Regions from separate parts of the Propionispora vibrioides genome, predicted to be linked through region 1. Evidence: riboswitches for the same ligand, from Rfam matches in the RefSeq annotation. Region 1 holds a riboswitch; the other holds the start of a gene.

Region 1 (7,437 bases):
GCGAGGCATCCCAGACCAGAGCGTCCGCGCTACCGCTGCCGCCGTCCTTAAAGTCATGGTTGACCGCAGCCTTGGCATAGACCGTGCCGCGTTTATCACCATGCGTGAAATTCCGGCCGGCAGTGACGCCAAAGCGGCCGATCAGCATATCCATCTGTTCCTGGTTATAACGCAGGTTATTGCCGGCGGTGTAACTATAATCCTTCATCGTGCCATAAGACAGGCCAGCCTGGGGTTCCCAATACCAGCCCTTGTGCAGCTCTTGTTGATACCCGTAGCGAAAACCGGCTCCGTAGGTCCAGGTGCTGTAGTCGTTGTCATATAGATTATCGTCGGCATCGTAGTATTGATACTTGTTGCTGAGTCGGGAGCCGCGAACGGTAAAATCCAGGTAGTGGCCTTTATCACCGGCCCAGGTGGTATACAAGCCAATTCCTTTACTGTCCAGATCGCCATTGGCGTGTGTGTAATAGGCTTTATCCACGCCATTATCGCTGAGAACCGTGTGCTGATGGAAATCGGCATCGGAATTGAGCAAGCTGAGGAACAGGCCGCTATGGAGCTTGCCGCCGAACAGCTTGCCCTCGCGCTGCTTGTCATAGCCAAGTTGAATGCCGTCATAGCTCTGGCCGAAGCCCGAAGCAACGACACCGTCAAAATCATACTTACCGCGCCAGATTTGCGCCCAGGCTCCGTCAGCCCCTTCGTCGTCCTGTCCCAGCCGATCGGCGGCGCGCAGCTCTTCGCCCCTCTTCCAGAACAGACCGTCCTCGATCCGCCACAAATTACGCAGGGAAAGCTGGGCATTGGCGGCGCTGAATACGCCCTGGGACAAGAAGTCGGTCCGGGTGGCGGTCCAGCTTAAATCATAGTATTTAGTGGCACCGGAAACATAATTGGTGGTCAGGGTCGGCACAAATAAATATTTGTGCAGCGCATCGTCAACGTAACTATTGTCGACCTCCGCCACAAAGCTCAGGTTTTGTTCCACACCGGCGTCTAAATTTCTTAGAGTGATAACGCTACCCACTGTCCCGTTTAAATTGATCGCCTTGGCCGCTTCCCAACTGCCTGCCGCCACGCCGCTGTTGGTGCCGCTGAAAAAGCTTTTATCAAACCGCCACTGGACTTTGACGGTGGCCGATGATTCCCCGGTCCCAAACTGCGGGTTCTTAAAGGTAAATGTCGTTTTTCTCGAATTACTCCATATCGTTCCCCGCAGGATGGCCCCATCATAAAAGACTGTTTTGGTCGCAGTATTATTATTGTTATTAAAATTCCGGACAAACTCTATGCCGTCGGTCGATGTCCCATCGTAAGGATAATTTTCGTACTTATAGGTCATGTCCAGGACCGCGCCGGCACCTATTGTCAAATCTCCAGTCGTAAAGCTAAGATCCATGGGTCGCCAAACCCCACCATTTTCAATAACCACTGCCTTATAGCGCAAAGCCGAAGAATTGGTCTGGTCTGCATTAGCCCAGGTTGTTTTTGTCAGCCCCGCGCCGACGGTGTAAGTGGCCGGTCCACTTGCCGTACCTAACTCTGAATCGTTTACCGTCTCACCAGCTATCACGACCGTTGCCGCCTTTACCGGTGCAGCACAGCCCAAAGCGGCCGCCAGGACGATCGCCAGCAGAGCCTGTCTTGCCCGTTTTTTCCGTTGTATCCGTTTTTTCCACTTTCGCAATGCATTCTCTCCTTACTGCTTACATAAAAAAGCGGAGGGACAAGCCATTCCCTCCGCCAGAAACGCTGCTTAGTCTTTGGCTGCCGCAATTTGCTCCAGCAAGCGCTTGCGTTCGATAAGGGCTGCCGCCGTATTGGAGGCGAAGGCCGGTGCAACATAGCCTTTTAAGGTCTTGGCTGTTGGCGCCTCTTCGCCGCCGTAGATGGTAATGGAGTTAAGATAGGAGCCGCTGCCCAGGGTGGTCAGGCTACCGATCGCCGCCGCACTGCCGACCATACCGCCGGTATTGTAAATTGCCAGATCATTGCCGCGGCTGAACCAGGTTTTCTGCGTACTTTCCGAATACAGCAGCGCCCAAAGATAGCCGGCTGAGCTTCCCGACGTTATAACCGTTGCCGTTGGATCTGGAGCACTGGCTGCCACTAAATCACTAAGCAAAGCACCACCGGCATTGAGCAGTGAGTTCATAGTGAGCCAGTACAAACGCCAATTCATAGTAGAAAAGCTGGAATTGTAGATGCCCGTCAGAATAAAGACTTCCGTACCACTGGCATTAAACGACAGCGCCCGGAAATCGAACTGGTCTTCCGCCGGATCACTGGAACTGGCGGCTGCCAAAAGCAAATCGCTAACAGCCAGCGTGCTCTGATCAATCTGTTGAATGCGGGAGTCAGGATTCCAGGTGCCGGCCTGCTGCGGTCCGCCGATGGCAGTCAGCAGCAGTACGCCGCTATAGGGCTGGATGCTGAATGCGTTTTTAGCCGGCTTAGTCCCGCTCGGCGTCGTGCTGCCATGAGGTCCGGCATAGGTGGCGCCGCCGAACGTCAGATTGGTCTTAACCACCGTACTGTCAAGGTAAGATGCGCTGGGCGCTCCCGATGACAGGTTGGTCCCGCTGATCCAGAGAGTAAACACATTACTGCCGACAATTTGCAAATCAACGCCGTGTCCTTCACTGGCCGCAGAAGGCCGGTCAAAGGTATAGTAATTGGTGGTATCCAGCGTATAGGTCGAGCCGCTGGCCGCGAGACGGAAGGCGCTGGCGGCATCATAGTCAATGCCGTAGATATAGAAGGTACCGCTGATGGTCGTTGTCTGGATTTTGTACAGGTTGGCTAAGGCAGTGCTGCCAATGGCCCAGGTGGTAGGACCATACACCGGTGTTCCCCAATTGTAACCGGTAGGAATCGTGGCTGGAACGGTAGCATCAAAAATCAGGTATTTGCATACCGGCGTCCCGCTAGTCCACTGTGTTGCTGTAACCAAAGCCTGATCCACACCGGAGCTGTTTTTGAAGTGGAATACTTTGGTGTCACCAGGCAGCGAGACCGTACTGCCACCATCGGTATACTGGGTGACCACACCTGTCTGCGTGGCAATCACGGTACCGCTGGTACCGCCGGCATACTGGGCCGTGCTGACATCCCCCACCCCAACGTAATCAGGCGCCGGATAGTTATAGGCAGTTACCGCTACTTTACTAGACATACAACTCACTCTCCCTTTTGCTTTTTCTTACCTTGCGCCCCCCAACAGCTTGTCGGCTGCTGAGGTCTTTCCCTTACTGCTCATCGGAAAAGAACTCACCTCCTTATCACGAATTCCTATCACAGCCTGTCCGGGCGTCGTTATCACGGCCGGGCAGGACGGTTAGGCTTTCAGTGCCGCCAAACACGCCGCCGCTTACTGTTTCATTTTGGCAATCACGTCGGCGGTGATGTCGATGCCGCCATAGACCACAATGCCTGCGTCGACGATGGCGGGCAAGCCCTTTTCTCCGGCTACAGCCTTGATCGACGCCTCGATTTTATCGCCTACCGGTTTCATCAGGGCGTCCTCCCGCTGCGCTTCCTCGCGGGCGATGGTATCATTCAGTGCTTTTCGCTCCCCGGGCGACAGATCTTTGCTCCGGGCGTCATAGTCTTTTTGCGCCGCCTCCCGCATGCTTTGAATCTGCCGCAGGAGGTCCTGAATGCCAGGATAACTGTTAAAAACCTGCTGCCGGTCGACATAGCCGACGTTTGGTTCTGGGGCGGCCTTAGCGGCCAGAGCCGGGGCCGGCGCAACCAGTCCGGACAGGAACAAAGCCGCTGCCACCAGAGAAATCATTCGGGATATTTTTTTCATGTACTCTCTCCTTACCATAATCTCTATCTGTTATGTACAGCCGGCGGCGGGGCTTGTCTACGGCTAACCCCTGCCTTGGCTACAAAGCAACCTGCCAAATAAAAAACTCCCTTTACGGGAGTGTGCTTACGCCAACCAGGCGGACACGGTCCCTGGTTTTAAGCGTAATCCCCTCCCCCGATCCATCGCGGGTTCTGTGTGGCAACAAGTTCCTAATTTTGAACTGGTCACACACTAACGGTGATTGTCGGATAAGGCAGTTCTCCTGGCTCTGGTTCCTCGCTCCCCTGCACCTTCCCAAAGCGTTCGCTCCAGTGGCAGAGTACAGTACGATCAGGTTTAAGATCGGCACTATACTGCAAGTTCACTCCCCATTACAGTGGCGGGTCCGCGCCGGCCTTCAACCGGCTTCCCTATTAAGCCCCGTAGGGCACCTATCCCAACGCTATATAGTTGTGTTACTTTCTTCCTATGCGGTACTGCGCGACTGCCTCACTATAGGCTCCAACCTGTTATGTAAAGCCATCGCAAAGCCTGTACACAGCTAACCCTTTACCAGATCCACCGGTCCAGGTGTACCAAATAAAAAAACTCCCTTTACGGGAGTGTGCTTACGCCAACCAGGCAGACACTGTCCCTGGTTTTAAGCGTAATCCCCTCCCCGGTCCATCGCGGGTTCTGTGTGGCAACAAGTTCCTATTTTGAACTTGTCACAACACCAACGGTGATTGTCGGATAAGGCAGTTCTCCTGGCTCTGGTTCCTCGCTCCCCTGCGCCTTCCCAAAGCGTTCGCTCCAGTGGCAGAGTACAGTACGATCAAGTTTAAGATCGACACTATACTGCAAGTTTGCTCCCCATTACAGTGGCGGGTCCGCGCCGGCCTTCAACCGGCTTCCCTATTAAGCCCCGTAGGGCACCTATCCCAACGCTATATAGTTTTCGTCACTTTCTCATCCTATGCAGTCCTGCTTATCGATATGCTTCGTCATACGACTTGCCGATAAACAAAAGAGCGTCAATCGTTCCGTCCGGCGGAACAATTGACGCTTTACTTTTTTCAAAGCCGCCTGCTGTCAATGCCGGGTTAAGAACCTACATGCTATTAAGGCGAAAAGGCTCATCTTAATAAGCCTACCGTCAAGTTATAACTCAGAGAGCTATCTCCATGCCTGCAAGTGTTCTTAATCCCAGACCTGTCCATCGCAGGCTGTACGGATGCTAAAACCAGGCAGTACCCTGACTTAGGGTCATGGCCATCTTCCTCCTTGGTAAGAGGCTTACAGAAACATGGCTCTCCTTCACAGTTGCGAGACAGCGCCGGAATCACACCGGACTTCCCTTTTAAATCCGGCCTACTGCCGGATACCTGATTTCATATGAAATTTTATAAAAATCTTTGTTTTTCCTTTAATTAAAAAGTACCACTAATGGTTAATTCTGTCAACATATATTCGGTTGTATACAATATATTCTAAGCGTATCACATTGTCCCCCATTCAAAATCCCGCACTCATACCATGTTCCGGCACCTCATATAATGAACTGCATCAGCCATTTCCATTCCGTTAAAGGAGGCTGTTCCTTGAAAGCTCCGCCCAACAATCTGCTGCGACTTTCTCTTACTTACTGGGTTTCCGGCAAAAGCCACGTGGCCTGGTTTCTCGCTTTGCTGGTTATCGGCTGTACTGTCGTCATCGTATCGCTCAATCTGGCCTTAAACAACTGGCAGGCAGGCTTTTACAACCAGTTGCAGGCTTATGACCGCCCCGGCTTTCACCGGACCCTGCTGCAGTTTCTGCTCATATCGACCCTCTATATCCTGACCTCAGGCTACCAGTCTTACGGCAAGCTGCTGCTGCAGCTCCGTTGGCGGCAGTGGCTGACTGACGTATTTACCCGTCTCTGGCTGACTAACCGGACTTACTATCATCTGAACCTATTGCAAACGTCCATTGACAATCCGGGCCAGCGAATCAGTGAAGATATTCGTATTTTCATCAATACCACGGTTGATATTGTGGTGGACGTGCTGCGCCACTTGACTACACTGGCCGTATTTTCCACTGTCCTTTGGCAATTATCCGGTACGCTGACACTACCCTTTTTCCCGTTTGCTCTCCCCGGCTATCTGCTCTGGCTGGCCTTGTTCTACTCACTTACCGGAACCTGGTTTACTTTCCGGGCCGGCCTTCCGCTGGTTTCCCGCAATGTAGTCCAGCAAACCGCCGAAGCCGATTTCCGCAGTCACCTGGATCATCTGGGCGGCCATGACGAAAGCGTGGCCCTCTACAGGGGCGAAGCAACGGAACAAATAACCCTCACCAGGCATTTTAGAAAGCTGGCGCAAAATTACCTGGCCATTGCCAAGGCCACGAAAAATCTTACCCTGCTGTCGGTAGCCTACTCTCAGTTATCCATCGTGTTCGCCTTTCTGGTATCGTCGCCCCGTTACTTTTCCAACGAAATACAGTTAGGCCAGTTATTTGAAATCTCCGGTGCTTATTGGTATGTCCACGCCTCATTGTCCTATATGGTGGAAAACTTTAATAAACTGGCTCTCTGGAAAGCCGTCCATATCCGGCTTACCCATTTTATCCATATGATGTCGGCTGTGGAAAAGCTGGCCAAGGCCGAAGGAACTACCGTCCCGCAAAAAGCAAATCAGTTTGAACTAAAAAATGTCACTTTATTTTCACCTACCGGCGACGTTCTGCAAAAAAATATCTCCTGCACACTCCGCCCACAGGAACACCTGCTGATCAGCGGTCCGCCAGGCTGCGGCAAAACAACGCTGCTGCGGACCATTGCCGGTATTTGGCCTCACTTCAGCGGCCTGGTACTAAAACCGGGCCGGCAATCCCAATTTTTCCTGCCACAAACGCCTTATCTCTTTAAAACCACTTTACGGGAGCTTCTGCTTTATCCCCAGCATCCGCCGGTCAGCGATGAAGTCCTGCAAGAACTGTTAATTTGCTGCCAATTGCCCGCTCTGTACGCCAGGCTGAATGAGTATGAAGACTGGCCTAAAAGCTTATCCCTTGGTCAGCAGCAATGCCTGTCGCTAATCAGAGCAATCCTGCACAAGCCCGCCTGGCTCTTTTTAGATGAAGCAACTGCCAGTCTCGATCCGGCTACGGAAGAGCGGCTCTACGCCTGTCTCCGGCAAAAGCTTCCGGCAACCACGCTGATCAGCGTTGGCCACCGGAAGGGCTTGCTGCCCTATCATCAACGTCATTTACAATTACGCACTGATTAATTTACAGATTATGTGACACCAAAATTTTTACCTGGCTGTGTCAGATGGTTGGACAATCACACCCATTGTACGACGGAAGTCAGTGGCTGCCGGGTTTTGGGATGCGGCTCAACGGCGCGATAGCCAAAGCTGACCATAGCCGATACGCCAAAATGTCCGGCATCCAGAATTCCTTCTTCCAGGAGGATTTTTTCCACTGCTGCCCGGTTGAAGCCCTCAATCGGGCACGAGTCTATTTTTAACAAAGCGGCCGTTGTCATCATATTGGCCATGGCAATATAGGTTTGTTTGCAGGCCCAGTCAAAAACTGCCCGGTCACTCTCCAATAAAGCAAAATCATGCTTTTGAAATTCCTCGAAGGCT
Region 2 (7,437 bases), on a different contig from region 1:
TATATAAGGCGTACACCGCCAGGTCGGAACCCCGCAGCGCTCCTTCGGCCACAAAGAAGCCACCGCTGACTAAAACCGCCGTATACAGCAGCCCCTGAAACAGTCCGTTGCCGGCTTGAAAGGTTCCCATAATCTGATAGCTGTTGATTTTCGAATCCAGAAACTGTTCATTGCTGTCGCAGAACTTCTCCCGCTCCAAATCCTCGTTAGCAAAGGATTTAACCACCCGGATGCCGGCCAGGCTGTCCTGGACCCGTGCATTGACACCGGCAATCTTTTTCCGGTTATCCATAAACACGGCCTTCATCCGGCGATTTTTATAGATGCTGAAAACAATCATCAAACCGGTGACAACAGCCAGAATCAAAGTCATCTTGACATTGAGAAAGAGCAGCAGGGCAAAGGAACCGACAATTTTCAGACTGCAGATAAACAGGTTCTCCGGTCCATGATGGGCCAGCTCGGAAATATCAAACAGGTCGGATACCAGCTTGGACATCATCTCCCCGGTATTATTGCGGTCATAGTAGGAAAAGGACAGCCGCTGGTAGTGGTCGAATAAATCCTGCCGCATGTCGCTTTCCATATGGGCGCCCATAATATGGCCCCAGGTGGTGATATAATACTGGCAGACATACCGGATGCCATACAGAAAAAACATGACGGCAGCAATCCAGCCCAGGATCGGCAAAATTTCTGCCGCGCTGCGGACAAACACATAATGAGTCAGATAATACAAAATCTGGGGAAAGGAAATATCCACCAGCGCCACTCCAGACGCGCAAGCCAGATCGATGAAAAAAATTCGCCGGTATGGCTTATAATACTGAATAAAACTGGACCAAATCGACATAGTTACCTCCATTGTACACAAACTAAGCAGCGCCGGAAACCGGTAATGGGTTCCGCAATAAAGCGCCTTCAGGCAACATTCCGGATAGTTGAAAACACGCCCTTCCTCCATCTTACCATATTCCGCTAGGCAAGCGCAAAAAGAGACAGGATTCCCCCTCAAAACAAATAAAAACCGCCCGTCTTCCGACGAACGGTTCCTTTCCTTTATTTCCCTTGCCAACTTCGCTAAAACACTATCTTGGAGTGGCAGAAGCCGTGGGGTCCGGCATTTGGTTTTATCCGCACTGGCTTATAGCTTATAAAAAACACCGGCCGTAACAACCAGCATCACACCTAAGGCCGCATAATCGGCCGTCCTTAGCGCAACCCTCGCACTAACACTGCGCCGGCAGCTGCCAAAGCCTCTCAGTTCCATACTGAGCGCCATCGTTTCCGACCGGCTAATAGCCCGCAGCACCAACGGTTTAACGATGGCCAGATAATTGATCAACCGCTTGACCGGATTTCCCCTGGTGCTGTACCCCCGGCAAGCCTGCGCCTCTTGAATGGTCTGGCTTTCGCTGAGAAAATCCGGCACAAACCGCAAGGCCGAGGTAAACATGAACGCGTATTCATAGGGAATGCGGCACTGAGCGACCAGCGCGGCCGTAAGATCCTGTACCCGGGTCGTAGCCAGCACCAAAATAAACACCATGGCCATGGCCTGCATTTTAAGCCCGGTGACGATAGCCAGCCGCACATCCCGGACAAACACATACTGTAAGATAAACAAGAAGACGGCAAACAGCCCCAACAGGGCAACCGCCTTGTAGGTTTTGGCTTCCACCCTACCGGCCAGCAGCAATGCCAGTTGTACGGCCACCAACAGCAGTAAGGCAAACGGTGAAGCCAGCGCTACCGCCCAGACGGATACCAGCATAGTAAAAATAATTTTGGTCAAAGGCGCCAGGTTACCCATCCAAGCCACCTCTTTCCCGCATTTTTAAAGCGTTCACCAACTCATCCGTTGCCGTAGCCAAACCGATTCCGTACGGTGCAAGCTGCCGGGAAATATACACCGGCGCCGGCGGCGTCAGTCCCCACTCCGCCACCATAGGCTGCTGAAACAGCTCCGCCGTCGCGCCGTCATACACCTTGCCGCCGGCCATGACAATGGTTCTGGGCACCCGCTCCGCCAAAAGGTTCATATCATGGGTAATCAGCAAGATAGCCAGGCCTGCCTGCTGAAGTTGCTCCAGCATATCCATAAAAGCCGCCTTATCCCGCGCGTCCTGTCCGCTGGTCGGCTCATCGAGAATCAAAAGCCGCGGCTCCATAGCCAGCGCCGAAGCCACCGCCAGGCATTGTTTCTGCCCTTTGGAAAGCGCCGCCGGATAGGCTTTTTCCTGACCAGCAAGCCCTACCCGCAGCAGCGCCGCCCCGGCCCGGCCCAGTGCTTCCTGTCCGGAGAAGCCCAGTTGCAAAGGTCCATAGGCCGCTTCCGCCAACACCGTATCATGGAACATTTGCCGCGCCGGATTTTGAAACACATATCCCGCATGACGGGCCATGTCGGCAGGTGTATAAGGCCTTGTACTGCTGCCGTCAAAAGTAATCTCCCCCTGGCTTGGTTTGATCAGCGACATAATCAGGCGGGTCAGCGTGGTTTTGCCGCTGCCGTTCCGGCCGACTACCGCGACATATTCACCGGCACCGATAGTCAGCGACACATCGTCCACGGCCGGGCTCTGTTTGGGATAGGCAAAACTGACACGATTACATACAAGCACGTTTCCCGGCCTCCTGACTGTCCAGATTGTCGCGCAGTTCCCGCACGGCATCCTCGTCTGTTTTCCAATCGCTCCAGCAGACATATTTGGTTTCCAAACTCAGTTTTATCTGCCATAACGGCGGCAGACAGCAGGCGTACCGGCTGTGGCTGCCTATATAACGCAGCACCTCAGCCGGTTTCCCCTCCTGTTCGACTTTGCCGTTACCCAGCAAAATAAACTGGGATGCATACGGCAATACCTGCGCCAGGTCATGCTCCACCACCAGAATAGTCAGCCCTTGTTCCCGGTTCAGCCGGTGCAAGAGCCGGTATAAACCGGCCGTTCCTTCCGGGTCCAGCGCGGAAGCCGGTTCATCCAGCACCAGAATTTGCGGTTTAGTGGCCAGCACCGAGGCAATGGCCAGCCGCTGCTTTTGTCCGCCGGATAAATCCGCTGTCCGCCGGCTTTCCTGCCCGGTCAGCCCTACCAGAACCAGTGCCTCTTTCACCCTTACGGCAATATCCGCCTGTTTCATCCCGCGGTTCTCCAGAGCAAAGGCGACTTCCTCCTCGACCGTCAAGGCCACCAGCTGGCTTTCATAATCCTGCATAACCAGCCCCACCTTTTCGGCAATCTCGCAAATCCCCAAATCGGTGGTCTTATCCTGTCCGAGCCTTACCTGTCCCGCCATAGCGCCCCCATAGTAGAGCGGTACGGCTCCGGCCACTGCCAGGCACAGCGTCGTTTTGCCGCTGCCGTTAAAGCCGGTCAGTACCGCAAAATCCCCCGGGGCAATACGGAGCGACACATTCTCCAAGGATTGTTTAGCAGCCTTGGGATACAGATAACTCAGACCGTCAATTACGATTTCGGACATGACGCGCCTCCCTTGGCCTCGAACAGCCGTTGCGCCGGGAAATACAGCAGTTGTGTGATTAACGTATTGATGGCGGCCGTCACAAATACCACCGGCAGCATACCATACAGATAGGCCTCCAGCGGCAGCGACAGCACCACCTTCAAAATGCCGGTAAACACCAGCCCGCTCGTTACGGTGCTCAAGAAGCCGGTTACAGCCGGCCGGATGTTTAACGAACCAAGTTTGCGTTCAGCCAAGGCACTGACCAGCAGGGTGCAAACGACGGCTCCCGCCAGTTCGCTGACCAGATTTCCGTAAGGAAAGGCCGACTTGGAAAAAGGAATATTAACCGCACCGGCTACCAGCCCGATGCCGATCGCCTGCCCCAGGTTAGGGCGGATCAGGTTTATCGCAATGCAGTACATGGCAATGGTCCAGTTGGGAGTCACCCCGGCAATACCCGGTGTAACCATCTTCAAAATGGCGCCAATAGCCAATAGCAGTGAAGTGACAGCCACCCAGCGATACTTTCCTCCCTTGGCCTCATAATGGATAAGTTCCGGTTTCTGTTCCATTTCCCATTCCCCCTTCGATGTATTGTCCGGCCCGGCCGGTTAACAGTAACAGTTTGCCATAAAGAAAAAACAAAAAACCCCTCATCACTACGACTGTAGGGACGAGAGGTTGTGCTAACTCACGCGGTACCACCCTGATTGGCCATATAACTATAGCCCGCTCACGCTAAGATACGAGACAACACTGTCTGATATCCTCTTTCCTGCTATAACGGCGAAAGACTCCGGCAGCGCCTACCCCAGCCTGGCTGGATCGGGCTGCACCTCACAGGTCCATTCGACATACCGAACAGTGCCAAACTCTCACTACCATTGGCTCGCTGCAACCTTCGCATTATGTGTACTCTTCCTGATCATAGGCGATCAACATATGTGTTTTCATACAGTATACGCTGTTTACAAGAGAAATGTCAATAGCCGTTGCCCTCCCTTAGAGTATGCATTTTTTGTCGAACCAGGCATTGACAACAGGAAAAACAACTGATACGATAACCCATAGTGAATAGCCAAAAATTTCATATCGTATTGAAACAGGTGTCCGAAAGGACTTAATAGGGAAGTCTGATGTAAAGTCAGCGCGGTCCCGCCACTGTATCAGGGAGCAAATTCGCAATTATGTCACTGGGGCGACAGCCTTGGGAAGGCGCGAAGGAGCAATGAACTGGAGCCAGGAGAACTGCCTGTTTAGCAATCACCGTTTGACCTGCGAGCGATGGGAAGGGGATTTACTTATTGTGAATATGAACAATGAGCTTTTCTTTGCGTGGGAAAAGCTCATTTTTATTTGCTTCCGGTCAAAGGTATGTTTGCTTTTATTTCAAAATTAACAGAGGAATGGGAGAGAACAGATGAATTTTACTACAAAAAGATTCGGAATTATGCTGCTGACCTGTATGACAATAGCCACATCGGTGCAAGCAGCTCCTTCGGAGGCAACTTCGGCGGAACCGGTGGCAACCGAAAGCAGCCAGGAGGCGGCAGAACAAACGGCAACAACAGCATCAGACCAAGTTCCGGAATATACCTTTGACGACTTTATCGTTACAGCAACCAGAGTCGCCGAAAGACTCAAAAATGTGCCGGCCAATGTGACGGTCATCACTGCGGAAGATTTAAAGAAGCGCAATGTTTTTAGTTTACGGGAAGCTTTGCAAAATGAAGTCGGCCTGTATGTAAAACCTACGGCAGAAACAAAGGATGCCTTGTCGATACGCGGCTTCAGCAGCGGCAATATTCTTGTCCTGTACAACGGCCAACAGATAAATACCTCTTTTGACAGCAGTGTAGCCTGGGATTCTTTCCCCATCAGCGACGTGGAAAGAATTGAAATTGTCCGGGGAGCCGGCTCCTCGCTCTACGGCGGCCATGCGGTTGCCGGCGTTATCAATATTATCACCAAAAAACCGAATCCGGCCACTGGTGAAGTAAAGACCGATCTGACCCTGTCAACAGGCAGCAACAATACCTGGCAGCGGGGAATTAGAATTGGCGGCAGCGCCAACGATAAGCTTTCCTTCAGCACCGGTTATGAAAAACGCTCCACCGACGGCTATGCCGGCTATTATTCCACGGCCAGCGGCAGCGCCTCAGGTACGGCTTCTGCAAGCGTAACACTGCCCAAGCTTAGTAACGGCAGCTACATAATTGGCGGCCGCGGCGAAAAAAGCAAACTCAGTGAGAATTACTTTATCGACCTGAATTACATACTGGATACAAGTAAAACAATCTCCTACTCATATATGCATAATAACTACCAGTATTCCTACAACAATCCCTTCACCTACGCTTATGATAGCAACGGCAATCCCATCTTCGGCGGCACCGTCTTAACCCAGGACAATACATATGTGACCTTGAAACCTTCCGCTTATCTGGGATATGTTGGTGAAAGAGATCAGGATCTTCACAGACTCAAATACGAAGATACAGAAAATAAGATCACTGTCGGGCTGGGTCTGTCCGATGTGACAAAAGAAGGTTACAGTTCTGCCAGTTCTTCCGCCAACTCAATCAACTGGACAGGCAGCGGCACCCTGGCGCTGTATCCCAGCAAAAATTATAATCTGGATGCCCAAAAAACCTGGGATTTCAGCCGCCATACCATCGTCTCCGGCTTTAGTTGGATAAAGGAAAAAATGACTTACAGTTCCTACGAGCTGAGTCACTGGCGCGACTGGAGCACAACGGGGGCTTTAACCACCCAAAGCGAAGGTTCCACCAACTCCTGGGCTATTTTCACCCAGGATGAATATGCCGTATCCGACCGCTGGACCATGTATACCGGGCTTCGCCTGGATCAGTACAATAAAGAAGGCGGCTACTGCATAGTCAGCAGTACCAGACAGGATTATCCCTCCGCCGAATTTACCGAACTGAGCCCAAAAATAGCTTTTTCATATGCTCAAAATGATCGGACCAAATATTACGCCAGTTACGGTCACTCCTTCAATCCCCCGACAATCTATAAGTTATACCGCCGAGCCGGAACTTCCATGAGTTCCATACAAGCCAATCCCGATCTAAAGCCGGAGACCTCAAACACCTTTGAAATCGGCATGAAGCAACAAATGGACCAGAAAACCTCACTGGGCGTTACTGTGTTCCGGGTTAAAACTGAAGACAAAATTGCTAAGGCAACCAAAAATTCGGTTACCGCTTACTACAATATGGACAGCGGTATGGCTAAAGGCATTGAATTTGAACTGAAGAGCAAGATGACCCCAACCTGGTCCTCCTATCTTAACTATACCTTTGAAAGCGGTGAAAATACATCCAGCGGCCAAACAACCCGCAACTGGGATATTCCCAAGCATTTACTGCATGCCGGTGTGGAATATAGCAAAAACAAAATAAACTGGTTAACCGATGTACAATATGTCAGTGAACGGCAAAGCCCGGATCTGTCTACCGGCGAATATACTTCCGAAGATGCTTTCTTTGTGGTAAATACCTCGCTGAATTACAAAGTGAATGACCAGTCTACCCTGCAATTTGGTATTCAGAATCTGTTCAACCGCAAATTTTACGCTTCGGAAGCAACCAGCGGCAGAACCTATAGTCTAAGCATGAATTATTCGCTCTAACCGCATCGGAGATATGAGTTTATGAAATATGTTTACAGCATCCACCGCTGGGGCAGTCTGCTCTGCGCCTTCTTTTTCCTAATGCTTTGTCTGACAGGGCTGCCACTTTTATTCAAGGAAGAAATTAGCGAGTGGAATCAACTGCAGCCACCGGAAAAGCCGCAGTCCCTAAGCTATGGCACACTTTGGCAAGGACTGGAGCAAGGCATTCAGACAATACACTCAGCGTACCCGGAAAAAAGAATCAAGGCTGTTTCCGCTAAGGCAGACAGGGGTGATCTTCTCTTTCGTCTGCAAGACTTGAATAATAACTC

What was found. Region 1 has a riboswitch for cobalamin ahead of BMW43_RS14795 (OmpH/Skp family outer membrane protein). Riboswitches for the same ligand answer to the same signal wherever they lie in the genome.
Region 2: linked by a shared signal. The riboswitch ahead of BMW43_RS13695 (TonB-dependent receptor) and the one ahead of BMW43_RS14795 (OmpH/Skp family outer membrane protein) in region 1 are both predicted to bind cobalamin.

Annotation. Positions count from the first base shown of each region.
Region 1 covers NZ_FODY01000020.1:38,993-46,429, reverse strand. Annotated here, with positions in the region: gene BMW43_RS14805 (TonB-dependent receptor domain-containing protein) at 1-1,690, opposite strand, end outside; gene BMW43_RS14800 (hypothetical protein) at 1,760-3,178, opposite strand; gene BMW43_RS14795 (OmpH/Skp family outer membrane protein) at 3,374-3,817, opposite strand; cobalamin riboswitch at 4,056-4,270, opposite strand; cobalamin riboswitch at 4,540-4,754, opposite strand; cobalamin riboswitch at 5,029-5,203, opposite strand; gene BMW43_RS14790 (ABC transporter ATP-binding protein/permease) at 5,401-7,074, shown strand; gene BMW43_RS14785 (NAD(P)H-dependent oxidoreductase) at 7,131-7,437, opposite strand, start outside.
Region 2 covers NZ_FODY01000018.1:1,083-8,519, forward strand. Annotated here, with positions in the region: gene BMW43_RS13670 (ABC transporter ATP-binding protein) at 1-853, opposite strand, end outside; gene BMW43_RS13675 (energy-coupling factor transporter transmembrane component T family protein) at 1,145-1,813, opposite strand; gene BMW43_RS13680 (energy-coupling factor ABC transporter ATP-binding protein) at 1,806-2,624, opposite strand; gene BMW43_RS13685 (energy-coupling factor ABC transporter ATP-binding protein) at 2,611-3,483, opposite strand; gene BMW43_RS13690 (tryptophan transporter) at 3,468-4,040, opposite strand; T-box leader at 4,135-4,406, opposite strand; cobalamin riboswitch at 4,556-4,738, shown strand; gene BMW43_RS13695 (TonB-dependent receptor) at 4,889-7,123, shown strand; gene BMW43_RS13700 (PepSY-associated TM helix domain-containing protein) at 7,145-7,437, shown strand, end outside.